Regions from separate parts of the Faecalibacillus sp. genome, predicted to be linked through region 2. Evidence: riboswitches for the same ligand, from Rfam matches in the RefSeq annotation. Region 2 holds a riboswitch; each other region holds the start of a gene.

Region 1 (5,859 bases), on a different contig from region 2:
AATTGACATTGTATCGATGATTTTGAATTCTAAACAATGAGGATCAATATTTTTATCTTTAAAAACCTGAACGATTTTTTCATGAAAAAATCCTTCTAAACCATAATATTGAAATTCTTCTTTTTCAATATCAGGCAATAAATTTAAAACAAGTTTTGGGTTTTTTAAATGCTCTAAATATCTTGATAATTGCATAATACAAATACCTGATAGACCATAATCTGTAAACATGATTTCTCCTGTTTGTTTTTCAATCAATTGATTTTGATCATAAAGCATTGCAATTCCTTTTACTCTTTGTCCTTTTAAAGCTTTAAAAACTGGTTTTGTTTTTACTTGAACAAGACTTGGTGTAAAAGGAATCATGGAAATGTTCATTTTTTCTAACATTTTTAAATTATTTTGTCCTGATAAATGACTGGCTGGTGATCCTGTCGCAATGACTATTTTATCTGCTTGATAATGACCATTTGTCGTAATAATTTCATAAGTGTTAGCTTTTTTTATTGCTAGAACTTCACAATTATCGATATACGATACATTATTCATGTTTTTCATTAAAGCATTTTTAACAGATAAACTTGAAAGTGAATATGGATAAACAAGATTCTTTTCATAACGTAATTTTAAAGAAAGTTGTTTAAAAAAATTAACGATATCAAATTCTTTAATTAATTTTTCTATTAAAGGATCTTGATGATTGTAATACTTAATATCCATATTCAAATTTGAAACATTACACCTTCCATTGCCACTAGCGAGTACTTTTCTAGCTGCTTTATTAGATTGTTCCAAGACAATAATATTATATTTATTTGTTTTTACTAATTCATTCATACAAGCAAGTCCACTCGCACCTGCTCCAATAATAACAATTGTTTCCATCTTTATCCCTCATTTGCTTTTTCATTATACATGAACAAAACTCGTTTGTCATTTATATTAAACCTTGAAAAACCTCGATGTATTCGCTATAATAACCAAGTATTGAGATTACATACAATTAAGGAGGCTTTTTTATGGGTAGAGCACATGAAGTGCGTAAAGTTGCTATGGCAAAAACTGCTGCAGCAAAAGCAAAATTATATTCTCGTTATGGAAAAGAAATCTATTTAGCTGCTAAAGCTGGTGGTACTGATCCAGATGGTAACTTAGCATTAAGAAGAATTATTGCTAAAGCTAAAAAAGAACAAGTTCCTGCTGACGTTATTAAACGTGCAGTTGATAAAGTAAAAAGTGGAGCTACTGAAGATTATCAAGAAAAAACATTTGAAGGATATGGTCCAAGTGGTTCAACTGTTATTGTTAAATGCTTAACTGATAATATTAATCGTACTATTTCTCAAGTACGTCCAGCATTTACAAAATCTAAAGCAAAATTAGGAAATGAAGGTTCAGTATCTTATTTATATGATACATATTCTATTTTAACTTTTAAAGGATTAGATGAAGAACAAACTTTAGAAGCTTTAATGGAAGGTGAAGCTGATTGTCAAGAAATTGAAACTCATGAAGATGGTTCAATTGAATTAACTGGTGCACCAACTGATTTATATAAAATGAAAGATGCTATTGAAGCAGCTTGTCCTAATGCTGAATTTGATGTAGAAGAAATCGCTACAACACCTCAAGAATATGTATCTCTTGAAGGTGAAGATATGGAATTATTTGAAAGATTAATGAATCTTTTAAATGCTTGTGACGATGTAGATAAAATCTACCATAACGTTGAAAACTATGAAGGAGAATAATTTCTCCTTCTTTTTCTTTATAATGAAAAAAATGAAAGATGTTTGATCTCTTTCATTTTTATTTATTAACAACTTTTATCCCATGACATTTGCCAAAATGCAAGTTCGTATCTTGAACATACTACAAAGATATCAATAAGATGTTGAATTTGTTTTTCTGTATAATCTTTAGTAAGTTGGTTCATTGTTTCTATCAAAATAACATTCCCACTTGCATATTCATTTGAAGCATAGCCTTTGATCCAATCTCCATAAAATTCATCATGAATTGAATTTGGATTATTTTCAACTATCTTTTTAGCAATGACTTCATAGCTATAAGCACATGATAATATAGCTGCTAAAATTTCTGCTTCTCCTTCTTCATAGGCAACACGTAGCATATAAGAAGTATAAGAGAGATTATCAAGCAATGGTTTCATATCATCTATTTCTTCTTGACTTACTTTAAATTTTCCCATATATCCACTATGAACATCTAATTCACCATTCATCACAGCAATATATTTAGCAAAAAGATTAGCTGTTTCTAAGCTTTTTGCTTTAGCAACTCCAATAGCAAAAACTTTCGCATATTCCTTTAAATAAAGATAATCTTGCATAATATAATATTTAAATTTATCTTTTTCTAATGAACCATCTTGTATTCCTTGTACAAAAGGATGTTCATTATAAAAGCTCCATAGCTCTTTTGTTGCTTCTAACATCTTATCTGTTGTTTTCATATTTTTCCTCTTTTCATGTTACAATAAAACTTCTTGAAATTGAGCACCTTCTTGTAATTGTTTTGGAGTCATATTATAAATTGCATCTATAATATAATTTCGATAACTTGCATTACCATCTAACACTGTTAATCTTTTATATGCGATTTCTCCTGCAAGACCCATTGCACATACTGCAGCGACTGTTGCTTCAAGTAAACGATGAGAATTAGCCGAAATAAATGAAGCCGTAAGTGCTGATAATTGACAACCTGTTCCTGTAATTGAAGACATCATTTTATGACCATTATAAATAGCATAAGCGACACTTTCATTACAAACTATGTCAATAGCTCCTGTAATAGCAATAACAGCTCCTGTTTTTTTAGAAAACTCTTGAGCAAAACTAACAACTTCATGAATGTTTTCTGCTGTCACTTTATCAGCAAGATTTGCATCAACACCTTTAGTTGTTCCACTTCCTAAAGCTAATGTTTTAATTTCTGAAATATTTCCACGAATAACTGAAAATTGAATTTCTTTTAATAACTTTAAAGCAGTTTGTGTTCTTAACGTAGAAGCACCAACTCCTACAGGATCTAAAACAACAGGGTGATGAAGTTCATTTGCTTTTTTCCCAGCAATAACCATTGATTCGATCGTACGCGTATTAAGTGTCCCAATATTAATATTAAGTCCTGTACAAATCGAAGTAATTTCAGCAACTTCTTCTTGATCATCAGCCATAATTGGTGATGCTCCACAAGCAAGAACAACATTGGCACAATCATTGACTGTTACATAATTTGTAATATTGTGAATGAGTGGATTTTTTTCTCTAACATTTTTTAACATTTCTTCTAACATATTTTTTCTCCTTGTTTTTACAAGTTATTTCATAAATATGAAGATGACCAAACTTACCCATCATCAAAAACATAAACTTTGTTTATGAAATAACTCTATGGTAGTTCGGTCGATACTTTGTGGTATCCTCTCACGCTGGAACACAGCTTCCCTTCGCTTAATACAAGATTCAAGGCGCTCCCCTTCAATCCGCCACATTGTGGATAATTTTCAAATAAAAAACAGGAGACATGCTCCTGTAAAAAAATCAAGCTGATGACTTCCTACGATGGCATTATCCATATCAGGTTAAAGGGTCGAAGTTAGATCACTTCCTCTCAGCCTGCTTACAAGCTCCCCTGTTTTTATTTACATATTTAATGATACTCTTTATTTTTTTAAATACAAGTTTTATTCAATTTCTTCAATTTCATATTTACCTAAATAAATTAAAATATTATTCATAATAATATCAATAGCCCAATAAAAAATCACAAATACTGCAAGTCCAACAATAAATGCATATCTCAAACTAGTCATCATATATAACGCTGGAATAAAAGCAATAACAATAGGAATAAAACCTACTCCTGAAGGAAAATGGATTTGATAAACACTATGACATTCCTTGCATTCTTGTCTACCTTTATAAGCAAAAGCAGAATCTTTTATTTCATGACTACAATGATAACATCTCATTATAATGTACAAATCATCACTGTCATTGTTCCATCAAAATGAACTTCTTTTTGATCAGAACATACAACAAAGTGATCTCCTTTTTTGACTTCTTTTCCTTCTACTGTACCTTGTCCTTCAATAATTGATACAAGTTGGAATGGTTTATCATTGATGACTTTATTATATCCTGTCATATCATATTTATTTAATGTTAAATAATTTGATGAAACGAGTTCTTTTCTTGTTCCATTTTCGATTGTTTCTTCTACTTGTTTAGCTAGATCATATGGTTTATATGGCACTGTTGTTACATCGATGGATTGTTTTACATGTAGTTGTCTTTCATTTCCATCTTTATCTTTTCGATGATAATCATATACTCGATATGTGATATCTGATGATTGTTGTGCTTCATAGATCAATGATCCTTTACAGATGGCATGAATTGTTCCACTTGGAATATAGAAGAAATCTCCCTTTTTGATATCAAATTTATTTAATAAATGATCATAATCATCATTTTCAATAGCACTTACAAGTTCTTCTTTTGTTTGAGCATGATGTCCCATCACCATCTTTGTATCTTCTTTACAATCTAAAACATACCAGCATTCTGTTTTTCCTAATGAGTTTTCATGAAGTGCTGCATATTCATCATCTGGATGGACTTGTACTGATAAATCATTACAAGCATCGATGATTTTTACAAGTAATGGAAATTGTTTGTCTTTGATATTTCCAAAAAGTTCACGATGTTCTGCAAAGACTTTTGATAAAGTTTGTCCTTTGAATTCACCTTCTTTGATTGTATTATCACCATTAGGATGTGCTGAAGGTGCCCAACATTCTCCTGTTTGATTACTTGGAATATCATAACCATACTTTTCTTTAAGTTGATTCCCTCCCCAAATCATTTCTTTAAATACTGGTTCTACCCATAAAATATGTCCCATTTTTACTTTCCTCCATTTATTAATTTTAAAACCTCTGTTACTTCATTTTCACTATAAACTGCAATTCCTTTTTCTTTTAACATCTGTACAAAAATACCATCACCTTCAACAAGTTGATGTGAAAAAGTACCATCATAAATAAAATCTTTTCCACAGCTTGGACTTTTAGCTTTTAAAACAGCTATTTTAATATCTTTTTCTAAACATTTATCTAAAGCTATTTTAGCACCTCGGGTATATTCTTTTGTACGATCTATGCCATTTTGATCAATCACGTTTTCTCCAACAATTTCACAAGGTGTTCTAGGAATTGGTAAACCACCTAGTACTTCTGGACAAAGTGGTAACACTAGACCTTGATCATAAAGTTCCTTTATTTCCTTACAAAGATTATTCTTTCCAGCATACGTACAATTTTCCCCAATTAAACATCTCGATACAGCAATCATTTTAAAAGTTCCTTAATATCACTTGGCTTAGAAACTGTATAAGTTGCTCCAGCTTGAACAAGTTCTTCTTTTCCTCTAAAGCCCCATTCACATCCTATAGATTTAATTTTAGCATTGATGGCTGTTTCAATATCTACATTACTATCACCAATCATTAATGTTTCATTTTTATTACTTTCCATTAACTGCATAGCAAGTTGTACTAAACAAGGATGTGGCTTTTTAGGTTGATAAACTGTATTTCCAAAAACATACATAAATTTGTTTGGAAATAAATGATTAACAATTGTTACTGCATTTAATTTTGGTTTATTGGTTACAACTGCTAATTTATATCCTTGATGATAAAGTTCATCAATTAATTCTTCCATTCCTTGATAAGGTTTTGTATGTTTTAAACAATTCTCTTTATAAATTTCATCAAAACGTGCACGGTATTTTCTCACATCTTTTTTATACTCTTCAGGCAATGCCC
Region 2 (5,859 bases):
TACGCCTTCATGAACCATAAAATGACTATGTGTAAAATCTACAATTCCTTTAATACCCAATTTCATTAAACGATCTACTGTTTCCTGAACATTTTCTGAAATTGCTAAAATAGCAATTTTACAATCGCTTGGGAAAGTTTCTTCTAATCTATCAATATGACAGATTTTAACCCCAAATCTTTCCCCTTCTTTATTTTTATCCATATCGTAACCACAGACAATTTTACCAACTGTATACTGCCAACGATTATACTTTAAAATGGCACTTCCTAAATTACCAACACCAATTAAAATAATAGGCTCATCTAATCCAAGACCTAATACCTCACTTAATCCATCAATAAGATGCTTTACATCATAGCCTCGACCACGTCTTCCAAAATTATCTGTTTTTGATAGATATGTAAAGTCACGTCTAATTGTTGTATCTTGTATTCCTGTAATTTCATAAAGTTCACTCGACAAACATGTTTCTTTTCCTTCATGTTGCATTTTTCTAAGTGCTTTTAAATAAACAGGAAAACGGGACATCGTCGCTTTCGATATTTTTTTCTCCACACTAATCCCCTCCTATTGATTCTAATTCTAAATCGAGATGTGGTTTAATGCCAAGCGATAAGTCACTAAACTTATTATTATCATACATAACTTTTCCTGCTAAAGCAATCATCATTGCATTATCTGTACAACATTTCATCGGTGGAAGGGATAATTGCACACCTTTTAGCATAGCTACTTGAGCTGTCATTTTTTCTCTTAACCCTTTATTTGCTGAAACACCACCAGCTAGCATAATTTCTTTAACACCATATTCTTTAGCAGCCCTCATTGTTTTATCTACTAAAACATCAACTACAACATTTTGAAAAGAAGTGGCTAAATCATTTTGATTGATTTCCAATCCTTTTTGATGATGATTATGTGCTAAATTGATTACCGCAGATTTTAAACCACTAAAACTGAAATTATAACTATCATCATCTAAAGGTTTAGGTAAATGGTAACTTGCATTTCCTAAATGTGCCATTTTATCTAAAACAGGTCCTCCAGGATAAGGTAAATTTAATACTCTTCCTACCTTATCATAGGCTTCTCCTACAGCATCATCCAAAGTTTCACCAATTACTTCAAACGAATACGGTTTTTTCATCAATACAAGTTCTGTATGTCCACCACTAACAACAAGACACAATGCAGGATAAATAATATCCTTTTCAAAATTATTAGCATAAATATGTCCTGCAATATGATGAACACCAATTAATGGTTTATCATAAGCTAAGGAAAGTGTCTTAGCTACTTGTAAACCAATATGTAAAGAACCAACAAGTCCTGGCCCTTTTGTTACACATATAGCATCAATATCTTCCATTTTTACATTTGCTTTTTTTAATGTTTCTTTTAAAACAACCGACACACATTCTACATGCTTACGACTAGCAATTTCAGGAACAACACCCCCATACATAGCATGTATATCAATTTGACTGGCAACCACACTACTTAAAAATTCTCTATCATCTTTTAAAACAGCCATAGCCATTTCATCACAACTTGATTCGATTGCTAATAATAAAGACATTTCTATCCCTCCAATTCCTTGATCATTAAATAAGCATCTTCACCATTACTATAATACCTTTTTCTAATAGCAACATTTTTAAAACCAAATTTTTGATAAAGTGCTATTGCTTTTACATTTGAAACACGTACTTCTAAGTTAACATTTTGATAATGTAACTCTTCACTTTTTTCAAGAGCATATTCCATCAATTGACTCGCATAACCTTGTCCTTGATAATGACGATCTGTTGCAATCGTTGTAATTTGGCATTGATCTCCTAAAAACCATAGTCCGATATATCCAATAATTTGGTTTTCTTTTTCCATAACATAATATCCCGCCATGGGATTTTCTTTTATTTCATGTTTAAAATCTTCTTCGTTCCAAGGTGATAGAAAAAGATCTTTTTCTAATTCTACAACTTTCTTTAAATCTTCTTCTTTCATTTCTTTTATTGACATATCTTCTTAGCCTCGACTTCCTTAATATATCTTGGAACAAGACCATCCACATTTTCTATTTCTTTTTCTAAAGTTGAAAGCACATAAATATTATGAGCAAGATCAGTTTCTTTTTCTGATAATCCTATTAACTCTGTATCCCCAACAATTTCATAATCACTGTATTGCTTTTGATAATTTTCAAACTCATCTAAAGAAATAATACAATCTTCAACAACTGTTTTTCCTTCATTATAAATACCTAAAAACACTTTTTTACTTCTGGCATCTAAAATCGAAATTGCTTTTTTCATTCCTGCCATTGCTTTTAATGAAGAAACTGTCTTTATTTTAATATTCATTGTCGCATTTAATGTTTTAGCAATTGTTAATGCAACACGTACTCCTGTATAAGAACCAGGACCAATTGTAATGACCATTTCATCAAAATCACTCATCTTCAAATGATTTTCTTGCAATAATTTTTGCAAATAAACGATTGCATATTCTGATTGTTTTCGATTTCCTTCTTCTTGTAAAGAAGCTAAACATTTTTGATTTTCATATAAAGCTACTACTAAATATTTATTAGCACTATCCATGACAATTGTTTTCATAATCAATCTCCTTTACAAGTTCTTCATATTTTTTTCCAACTGGATTTAAAACAAATTCTCTTTGATCATCATCTATTCTTTTAATCGTTATTGCTAAACGTTCTTGAGGTAAAATTTCTTCTAAAAATTCTGGCCATTCAACCACACAAATATCATCACTATCAAAGATTTCTTCAAAACCTAAATCTTCACTTTGCCCTTCTAATCGATAAGCATCAAAATGAGATAATTGATAATTTCCTTGATATTGTTTTAAAATTGTAAAAGTCGGTGAATTAATAATCCTTTTAACACCTAAACCTTTTCCTATTCCCTTAGTAAATGTTGTTTTTCCTGCACCTAAATCACCATTAAGTGTCAACAACATATGAGGTTCTAGTAATTTTCCTAAATATTCACCAAAAGCTAATGTTTCATCTCTATTATTTATAGTAATCACTTTTTCCATAATAACCCTCTTTTAAATCTTGGTAAAAACTATACCATTTCTTAGTAAAATCCTGATCAAATGGTCCACCTTTTTTTATAGCCAATTCAATCAAAATATCTAGCTGCTTCTTTAAAATCTTATCTAATTCATCACTATAGCCCATTTCTCGAGCATGTTGACGATATTCTTCTTGATCTAAAATACGATAATTTCCATCTGGAAAAACCTTCAAATCTAAATCATAATCAATATATTTTAAAGCTTCTCCATCATATAAAGTTGGTGAAGCAATATTACAATAATAATACACACCTGTTTTTCTAATCATGCAAATCACATTATACCATTTATGTTTAGGCATATACCAAATGGCAGGTTCACGTGTATGCCACATTCTTCCATCTGATTCTGTCACCAATGTTCGATTATTAATAACAATGTAATGATCATCTGTTTCTTGTAAAACAAGCCCCTTCGACCAACATCTATGTATTTTACCATTATGTTTATATCCATGTATTAAGATTTTCTTTCCTACAATATCTTCCACAACAAACGACTCCTTATTAACATTTACATTATACACAAATTCATCTTTCTTTCAAAGAAAAAAAGACTCGAAACGAGTCTTATAAATGAACTGCTTTTTTAAGTCTTGGATATAAAATCACAAACAAAACAAAACATGCAATGATTGTAGCTATATTATAAGGTAAGTTATAAGTTAAGTTTGCTTTTAATGGTGTTTGAAAAGCATACCATCCTGAAATTAAATGACAAATTGTTTTTAAAACACCCATTACAACAATTCCAATAGGCAATTCATACTTGCCTACCTTTAATAAAGGAATAAGTGGTGTAAGACCAATCAAGATCATTGGTAACAAATAATCAAAGATTACAGATAAAGGACCATAGAATGTCGCAAGTCCTAAAGCAAAATGTAGTCCTAAACAAACAAGAGAAACGATTAAGCTATAACCCCAATTCATTAAATAGCCACATAAAATAATTGCAACAAGTGAAAAGGCACAGTTACCACCTTTTGGCATCTCATAAAATTTAGTGCAATATTCTAAAACAACTTGCATTGCCGCAAACATTGCCATATAAGCCATATTCTTCGTAGTTAATTTAATTTTCATATTCATCCTCCTTTAAAAACGAGGCAAAATAAAAGCCTTTTTACATACGCAAAAAGGCAAATAAACTATTTTGCACTCTCTACGCTAGCATTACCTAGTTCAGATTATAAGGGACAAGGCTATCACCTTTCTCAGCATTTTGCGCCCCTGGCAAGTCTTATTATAAATCAATCTCTTCTTTTTTCAATCTTTTTATAGTTTTTTCTTCCTTGTCAGTGTTATAATGGAAAAGTATTAATAAGGAGGACTTAAATGTTATGTCAAAAATTATTTCTGTAAACGCTGGAAGTTCATCTTTAAAATTCCAATTATTCGAAATGGATGATGAAACCGTTATCACTTCTGGTGTTATTGAAAGAATTGGTTTAGATGATTCTATCTTTACTATTAAGTATAATGGAGAAAAAGATGTTACAACTTTACCAATTGAAAACCATAAAGTTGCCGTTCAACTTTTATTAGACACTTTAATTAAAAAAGAAATTGTTAAAGATTTAGATGAAATCAAAGGTGTTGGTCACCGTGTTGTACAAGGTGGGGCTTATTTTGATCAATCAGTCATTATTGATGAAGATGTTGTTTCTAAAATCGATGAACTAAAATCATTGGCACCTTTACACAACCCTGCTCACTTAACAGGATACTATGCTTTTAAAGAAGCAATTCCTAATGCTGGTGCCGTTGCTGTTTTTGATACAGCATTCCATCAAACATTAGAACCAAAAAGCTATATTTATCCAATTCCTTACAAATATTATGTAGAAAACAAAGTGCGTAAATATGGTGCTCATGGAACAAGTCATTTCTATGTTTCATCTCGTTGCCGTGAAATGATGGGAAATCCTGAACATTCACGTATCATTGTGGCTCACTTAGGAGCTGGTGGTTCATTAACTGCTGTCAAAGACGGTAAATCAATCAATACATCTATGGGCTTCACTCCTCTTGCTGGAATCATGATGGGTACACGTTCTGGAGATGTTGATCCTTCAGTTATCGACTATTTGATTGAAGAAGTTGGATTAGATATGAAAGAAGTCATCAAGATGCTTAATAAGGAATCTGGTTTACTTGGTGTTTCTGGTGTATCTAGTGACTTTAGAGATGTACAAGAAGCTGCTGCTAATGGTAATGAAAGAGCACAACTTGCTTTAGATATCTTCTTTAGAAGAGTAATTGCTTATATCGGTCGTTACTTCATTGCTTTAGGAGGAGTTGATGCTATTTGCTTTACAGCAGGTATTGGAGAAAATTCATTCTTTGCTAGAAAAGAAATATGTAACTTATTAGCTGAAGCTTTAGGTATTGAAATCGATGATGATGCTAATGTTAATGGTAAAGGTGATCGTTTAATCTCTACACCAAATAGTAAAGTTAAAGTTTATGTTATCCCTACAAATGAAGAATTAGTTATCGCTAGAGATACTAAGAGATTATTAAACTTATAAAAAATCAAGGTCTCAAACGAGACCTTTTAATTTTCTTCAAAAATAATATGTTTTATGTAATCTTTTATTTTTTTCCTATCTGTAAGCACATCACAAAATGTCTTTCTCATATCTAATCTTTGAATATCAACAACACGCATATCACTTATCTGCATTCTACTTTTTATGCGATATTTTCTAATTCTAGCAACAATATCTAGCTCATATTCTGTAGA
Region 3 (5,859 bases), on a different contig from region 2:
ATTAATTTGATTTGGATAATCAGAACGACCTGTTCCAACAACTCTTGCTCCTGCTGCTTTGGCTTTTTGATAAGTAATTTCTGGTTCAGGATTTGCCATTGCAAAGATAATTGGATCATTGTTCATTGAATGAACCATTTCATCAGTTACTAGATTTGGTTTAGAAACACCTACAAAAACATCTGCACCTTTTAATGCATCAGCTAATGTACCTTGCATATTATCAGGATTAGTAATATCACATAAAGCACGCTTATGAGGAATAAGTCCTTCTTGTCTATCTTTATATAAAATTCCAAATTCATCCACTGCAATAATTTTACCAACACCGGCTGTATACATCATTTTAATAATAGCTGTTCCTGCAGCTCCTGGCCCATTTAAAACAACTGTAATATCTTTGATATCTTTTTTTGTCACTCTTAAAGCGTTATATAAGGCCGCTAAAACAACAACAGCTGTTCCATGTTGATCATCATGGAATACAGGAATATCTAACATTTGATCTAATCTTTCTTCGATTTCAAAGCAATCTGGAGAAGCAATATCTTCTAAGTTGATTCCACCAAAACATGGTGCAATATTTTTAACTGTTTGAATCAATTCTTCTTTATCTTGTGTATCTAAACAAATAGGTACCGCATTGACATCTCCGAATTTTTTAAATAAAGCAGCTTTTCCTTCCATGACTGGAATCGAAGCTTTGGCTCCAATATTTCCAAGTCCTAAAACAGCTGTTCCATTTGATACAACAGCAATTGTGTTTGATTTTGTTGTATAACGATAAACATCTTCTTCATTTTCAGCAATCTTACGACAAGGTTCAGCAACCCCTGGCGTATAAACAACAGACATATCATCCATTGTATTAATTTCACAATTTAATTCCGTATGTATTTTTCCTTGATGTTTTTCATGTAATTTCAAGGCTTCTTCATAATAATTCATTTTCATCACCCGACACTATTATACCTACAAAATAGACAATTCGTCTAATCTTTTTTATCTAAAACATATCCATGATCCATTGGCCCTTGCCCTTGTCCTAAATCAAGCATTGCTGCAAGTGCTCCTGAAATATAATCCTTAGCCTTTTTAACAGCATTTTCCAAATTTTCACCTCGTGCTAAATAAGAAGCAATCGCACTTGATAAAGTACATCCCGTACCATGAGTATTATTGTTATTAATACGTTTTCCTTTAAACCATTGATAATTACCTTCTTTATAAAGTAAATCATTGGCATCATTGATTTGATGTCCGCCTTTAAGTAATACTGCACAATGATAATGATCTCCAATATATTTAGCTGCTGCTAACATTTCTTCTTCATTATTGATTTTTAATCCTGATAAAACTTCGGCTTCAGGAATATTTGGTGTTAAAACCGTTGCGAGTGGGAAGAGATTTGCTTTTAATGTATCAATAGCTTCATCACTAATAAGTTTTGCCCCACTTGTAGCCACCATCACAGGATCAACAACAATATTACGTGCATGATATTGTTTTAACTTTTCACTAATAGATAAAATGACTTCTTTTTGAGAAACCATTCCAATTTTAACAGCCATTGGATAAATATCTGTAAACACACTATCCATTTGACTAGCCACAAAAGAAGCATCTACATCGTAGATAGCATCCACTCCTGTAGTATTTTGAGCTGTTAGTGCTGCAATAACTGACATAGCATAAACACGATTAGCAAGCATTGTTTTTAAATCTGCCTGAATTCCTGCACCTCCACTACTATCACTACCTGCAATTGTAAGGCAAGTTGGCATTTTATTAGAGATAACTCTTTGAATTTTATCTTTTAACATACAACTTGCTTTTTGGATATCATCACTTCCAAAGATACTTGAAACGATAGCAACACCATCAATAGCAACACCCATAAATTCTAAGATATTCACTTGATTAATACCACCAATAGCAACCACAGGAATATCAACCTTTTGACAAATTTCATTTAATGTTTCCATTGAAATATTTTGTGCATCATCTTTTGTTTGAGTTGTAAAAATAGCTCCGACACCTAAATAATCAGCCCCATTTTCTAAAGCTATTTTTGCTTCTTCATAATTATGTGCAGATACACCAATAATTTTATCTTCACCTAATATTTTTCTTGCTTCTTTTAAATTCAAATCATCTTGTCCAATATGAACCCCATCTGCATCAATTTCTTTACACAATTCAACATCATCATTAATAATCAAAGGAACATGATGTTTTTGACACACACTTTGAACATACAATGCTTCTTGTTTAAATGCTTCATGTGTCATTTCTTTTTCTCTTAGTTGAATCATTGTTACACCACCAAGAATGGCTTCTTCAACTAATTCCGACATTTTTCTTCCTTTTAAATATTTTGAATCTGTTACTCCATACAATAATAAATCTTCTTTATTTAATTTCATCAAATTTCCTTCTTTCTTTACAATATTCTTTTTTATTTCCCTGGAAATAAAAAGAGAGTCCTGTTGAACTCTGTTAACGTTTATATCTCCTACGTTGGCATTATCCAAATCAGGTTATGGGTCTAAGTCAATACTTACTCTCAGCAAAAAGCTCCCCGTTTCCTTTATTATAATTTTTTTAATAAAAATTGTCTATTTTTAATCATATTATTTATGCTTTTGTTCAAACTATAAAAGGAGGTGCTTTCATGAAATTATGTATTACAGCAGGTAACTATCACATTTTTAAATTAATGATTAAAAATCATAAAGATTCTCGCATTCAATTAAAAAACATTCATCCTTTAGATTTTGACCTTGTTTTTGATGTTTATACATCTTTAGATCAAAAAACAGTTATTTCTATACTTAGCCATGAATTACGTTATTCCCCTTTTATGTATCTATGCCCTGGTTTTAAAGTCATTCCTTTAAAAAAACGTCTTCCTCATGGTACAAAAGAATCAACTACTCCTTTAAATCTTTCTTTTAATTGAATAATTTATTTAAAAAAACAGTTTGAAATAAACACTTTATTCAAACTGTTTCTTTTTAATTAATAATTTTTAAAATATCTTCTTCACTTGTTACATTAAAAATATTTAATGTAAGTTCATTGAGTTTTTCTAGCGATGTATTTGTAAGCTTTTCTTCTAAGTTACCTGACAAGTTTCCAAATTTAACTTTGAGTTGTTCTTTTAAAGTATTTTGTTTTTCTTCATATTTTCCTTTTTCAATTCCTATGCTTTCTCCTTTCTTTTCAAATTTTTGAAATAATTGATCCATTGCTTTACACATATTAATTTCATCTCCCTCTGGTAAATCATCTCTTCTAATATTTGTATGCGTAAATGTCACCGCCATCATGAAGCTTTCTGTTTCGATTTTACGATTTTCTCTTAATCCATCATAACTTCCTGCAAACATACTTTGATTAATTTCTACGACATCTTAATATCTTTTGATTTCTGTTGGATCATCTACATTTCCTATCATTGTATCATATGTTTAAAGATAATTCGTCTCACACTTGTCTCATTTCTATTATCATTTTAGCTATCTCTCCTACCCTCTTCAATGGACGGATAGTCCAAAAAAGTTTCCAATAAAAAAACCTACGAAATCATCTCGTAAGTCTTTAAAGAATACATATTATTAAATCCGCTATTAATGAAGCAATACCCGCAATTATAAAAATGATATATAGCTTTTTTGCGGATCATTTTCTAAAATCAATATATGTTTAGGATTATTTTCCTCATACATAATTTCTAAAGAACTCCCTATAGGTAGTTCTTTACCATAACCAATAGAGAGTTTTTGTTTAATTTCATCTCCATGATCATAAAATTGAATTACCGGAAAATAGGAATAAGAAAAACTATCATCACTTTGCATTCTTTCTCTTATATTATCAATTACTTTAGCTAATGTATGAATATTACAATACTTTACTTTCTTTTTATAATTCATTCTTATACCAATTCCTATCATTAAAAAAATACTACCTAATAAAGAAAATATAAGTATTAAGAATAATTTAGGATTTTCTAACATAATTATCACTCCCTTTATTAGGGTTTATCATTAATTAATAATAAATTCTAAAAAAGATGATGTTTTTATAAAGTGGACCCCATGTCAAGGACAATAAATAAAAAAGTACTTAAAATCAAATAGAAATAAATATATCCTCTAGGTATCAAAGACCATGAGGATATATTTTTATGTTGAAATACTATAGATATGTAATTATTAAAAATAATGAATTAAAAATTTCAAAAACAAAAAAATGGAAAACCTTGTTAAAAAGGAATTAGGTGTTGTTGATTATCGTGACTATCTTTTTGAAGATGATCTTTCAATTCTACTGCGTCACTTTCTTGAAAATGCATAGTATCAGCCCCTTTTAATATATTTTATCAATCCAATCAAATCACGTCAGTTGATTTGATTGGATTATGACGAGATATTAAAAGTATGATTAAAAGCTGTATAAATATACTATTTTTCCAATTTAATTTTTAATAAATCATCAACAACATTCTTTATATCTTCACTTATACAATATGCTCTTTTTTCAATGGATTGAGGACAATAAGCATCTTTATTAATACAAATATAAGTTGCATTTTTATTTCTTTCAACAAATCTAAAAAATGGATATTTAATAATACCTGGTGTATTTTGTCCTACACCTAATTCAAGATAAACAATTTTTAAATCTTGATGTCTTCTGATAAAATCTTGATATCTAAGATAAGCTTGATGCCATCCTTCATCTTCAACAAAAGTATCATCACATCTTAAATTCATTGTCATTGGTTTTCCACAATGAGGACAATAAGGAATTAAAGATATAGGAATTTTCATATCCTTTTGTTGTTCAATCATCTTTTTAATAAGTTCTTCATTATCATATGTTTCTTGATGACAAGGAGATGAACATTGAAATAAGCCATAATCTCCTTGTGTATAAAATACTCTTTGTTTATCAAAATTTGCTTTTTGAAAACAATGATCCACATTAGTTGTTAAAACAAAATAATCTTTATCTTTAACAAGTTGAAAGAGTTTTTGATATAAATCTAAATGATCTACATATCGATTGTAATAAACTTGTCTTGACCACCAAGCCCAATATTCTTCTAAAGTATCATAAGGATAAAAACCTCCTGAATACATATCATGAATTCCATATTTTTCTTCAAAATCACTAAAATACTTATTAAATCTTTCTCCTGCATATTCATATCCAGCAGCCGTAGAAAGTCCTGCACCTGCTCCAATAACAATAGCATCCGCTTCTTGTATTTTAGCGTAAATATCTTTCATAGATGTCTCGATCTTCGTCTTTGAAAACATTAAAAATCACCTTCTTTATACTTGTTTCATTTTTTAAATACTCTTTAACTGTTTTGATAGCAATCTTTGTTGCAAATTCTTTAGGAAAATGAAATTCACCTGTCGAAATACAACAAAAAGCAATACTTTCTAAATGATATGCATCTGCAAGTTCTAAACAACTACGGTAACATGATGACAGTAATTCTTCATCTTTTTTGGTTACAGTAGAATAAATAATCGGACCTACTGTATGTAAGATATAACGACTTGGTAAATTATAAGCTTTAGTTATTTTAGCTTTTCCTGTTGCTTCTTGTTTTCCTTGTTTTTCCATTATTTGATAACAAGCATATCTAAGTTGCATTCCAGCATAAGTATGGATACAGTTATCAATACAACGATGATGAGGAATATAGCATCCTGTCATTTGACTATTAGCAGCGTTGACGATTGCATCACATTTTAAAGTTGTAATATCGCCTTGCCACAAATAAATACCTTCTTGGATAGGTTTTAAATCATGAATATCTACAATCCCTTTTTCTTT

What was found. Region 2 has a riboswitch for thiamine pyrophosphate ahead of ACLVEP_RS01715 (energy-coupled thiamine transporter ThiT). Riboswitches for the same ligand answer to the same signal wherever they lie in the genome.
Region 1: it holds a riboswitch for thiamine pyrophosphate, as region 2 does, so the genes downstream of both, thiM (hydroxyethylthiazole kinase) here and ACLVEP_RS01715 (energy-coupled thiamine transporter ThiT) in region 2, are expected to answer to the same signal.
Region 3: it holds a riboswitch for thiamine pyrophosphate, as region 2 does, so the genes downstream of both, thiE (thiamine phosphate synthase) here and ACLVEP_RS01715 (energy-coupled thiamine transporter ThiT) in region 2, are expected to answer to the same signal.

The regions. Positions count from the first base shown of each region.
Region 1 is NZ_JBKYAR010000035.1:8,459-14,317, forward strand. It holds gene ACLVEP_RS10885 (NAD(P)/FAD-dependent oxidoreductase) at 1-885, opposite strand, end outside; gene ACLVEP_RS10890 (YebC/PmpR family DNA-binding transcriptional regulator) at 1,020-1,751, shown strand; gene tenA (thiaminase II) at 1,817-2,476, opposite strand; gene thiM (hydroxyethylthiazole kinase) at 2,495-3,322, opposite strand; TPP riboswitch at 3,566-3,672, opposite strand; gene ACLVEP_RS10905 (hypothetical protein) at 3,713-4,012, opposite strand; gene manA (mannose-6-phosphate isomerase, class I) at 4,000-4,935, opposite strand; gene ACLVEP_RS10915 (DUF523 domain-containing protein) at 4,938-5,384, opposite strand; gene ACLVEP_RS10920 (HAD family hydrolase) at 5,381-5,859, opposite strand, start outside.
Region 2 is NZ_JBKYAR010000003.1:16,203-22,061, forward strand. It holds gene ACLVEP_RS01685 (redox-sensing transcriptional repressor Rex) at 1-558, opposite strand, end outside; gene tsaD (tRNA (adenosine(37)-N6)-threonylcarbamoyltransferase complex transferase subunit TsaD) at 560-1,582, opposite strand; gene rimI (ribosomal protein S18-alanine N-acetyltransferase) at 1,585-2,025, opposite strand; gene tsaB (tRNA (adenosine(37)-N6)-threonylcarbamoyltransferase complex dimerization subunit type 1 TsaB) at 2,016-2,621, opposite strand; gene tsaE (tRNA (adenosine(37)-N6)-threonylcarbamoyltransferase complex ATPase subunit type 1 TsaE) at 2,599-3,069, opposite strand; gene ACLVEP_RS01710 (DUF402 domain-containing protein) at 3,044-3,601, opposite strand; gene ACLVEP_RS01715 (energy-coupled thiamine transporter ThiT) at 3,681-4,196, opposite strand; TPP riboswitch at 4,255-4,355, opposite strand; gene ACLVEP_RS01720 (acetate/propionate family kinase) at 4,454-5,644, shown strand; gene ACLVEP_RS01725 (hypothetical protein) at 5,671-5,859, opposite strand, start outside.
Region 3 is NZ_JBKYAR010000009.1:41,664-47,522, forward strand. It holds gene ACLVEP_RS04420 (NADP-dependent malic enzyme) at 1-948, opposite strand, end outside; gene thiD (bifunctional hydroxymethylpyrimidine kinase/phosphomethylpyrimidine kinase) at 993-1,784, opposite strand; partial or broken gene thiE (thiamine phosphate synthase) at 1,842-2,426, opposite strand; TPP riboswitch at 2,497-2,594, opposite strand; gene ACLVEP_RS04435 (hypothetical protein) at 2,675-2,962, shown strand; gene ACLVEP_RS04440 (DUF4351 domain-containing protein) at 3,018-3,392, opposite strand; gene ACLVEP_RS04445 (hypothetical protein) at 3,654-4,022, opposite strand; gene ACLVEP_RS04450 (SIR2 family NAD-dependent protein deacylase) at 4,470-5,300, opposite strand; gene ACLVEP_RS04455 (protein-ADP-ribose hydrolase) at 5,281-5,859, opposite strand, start outside.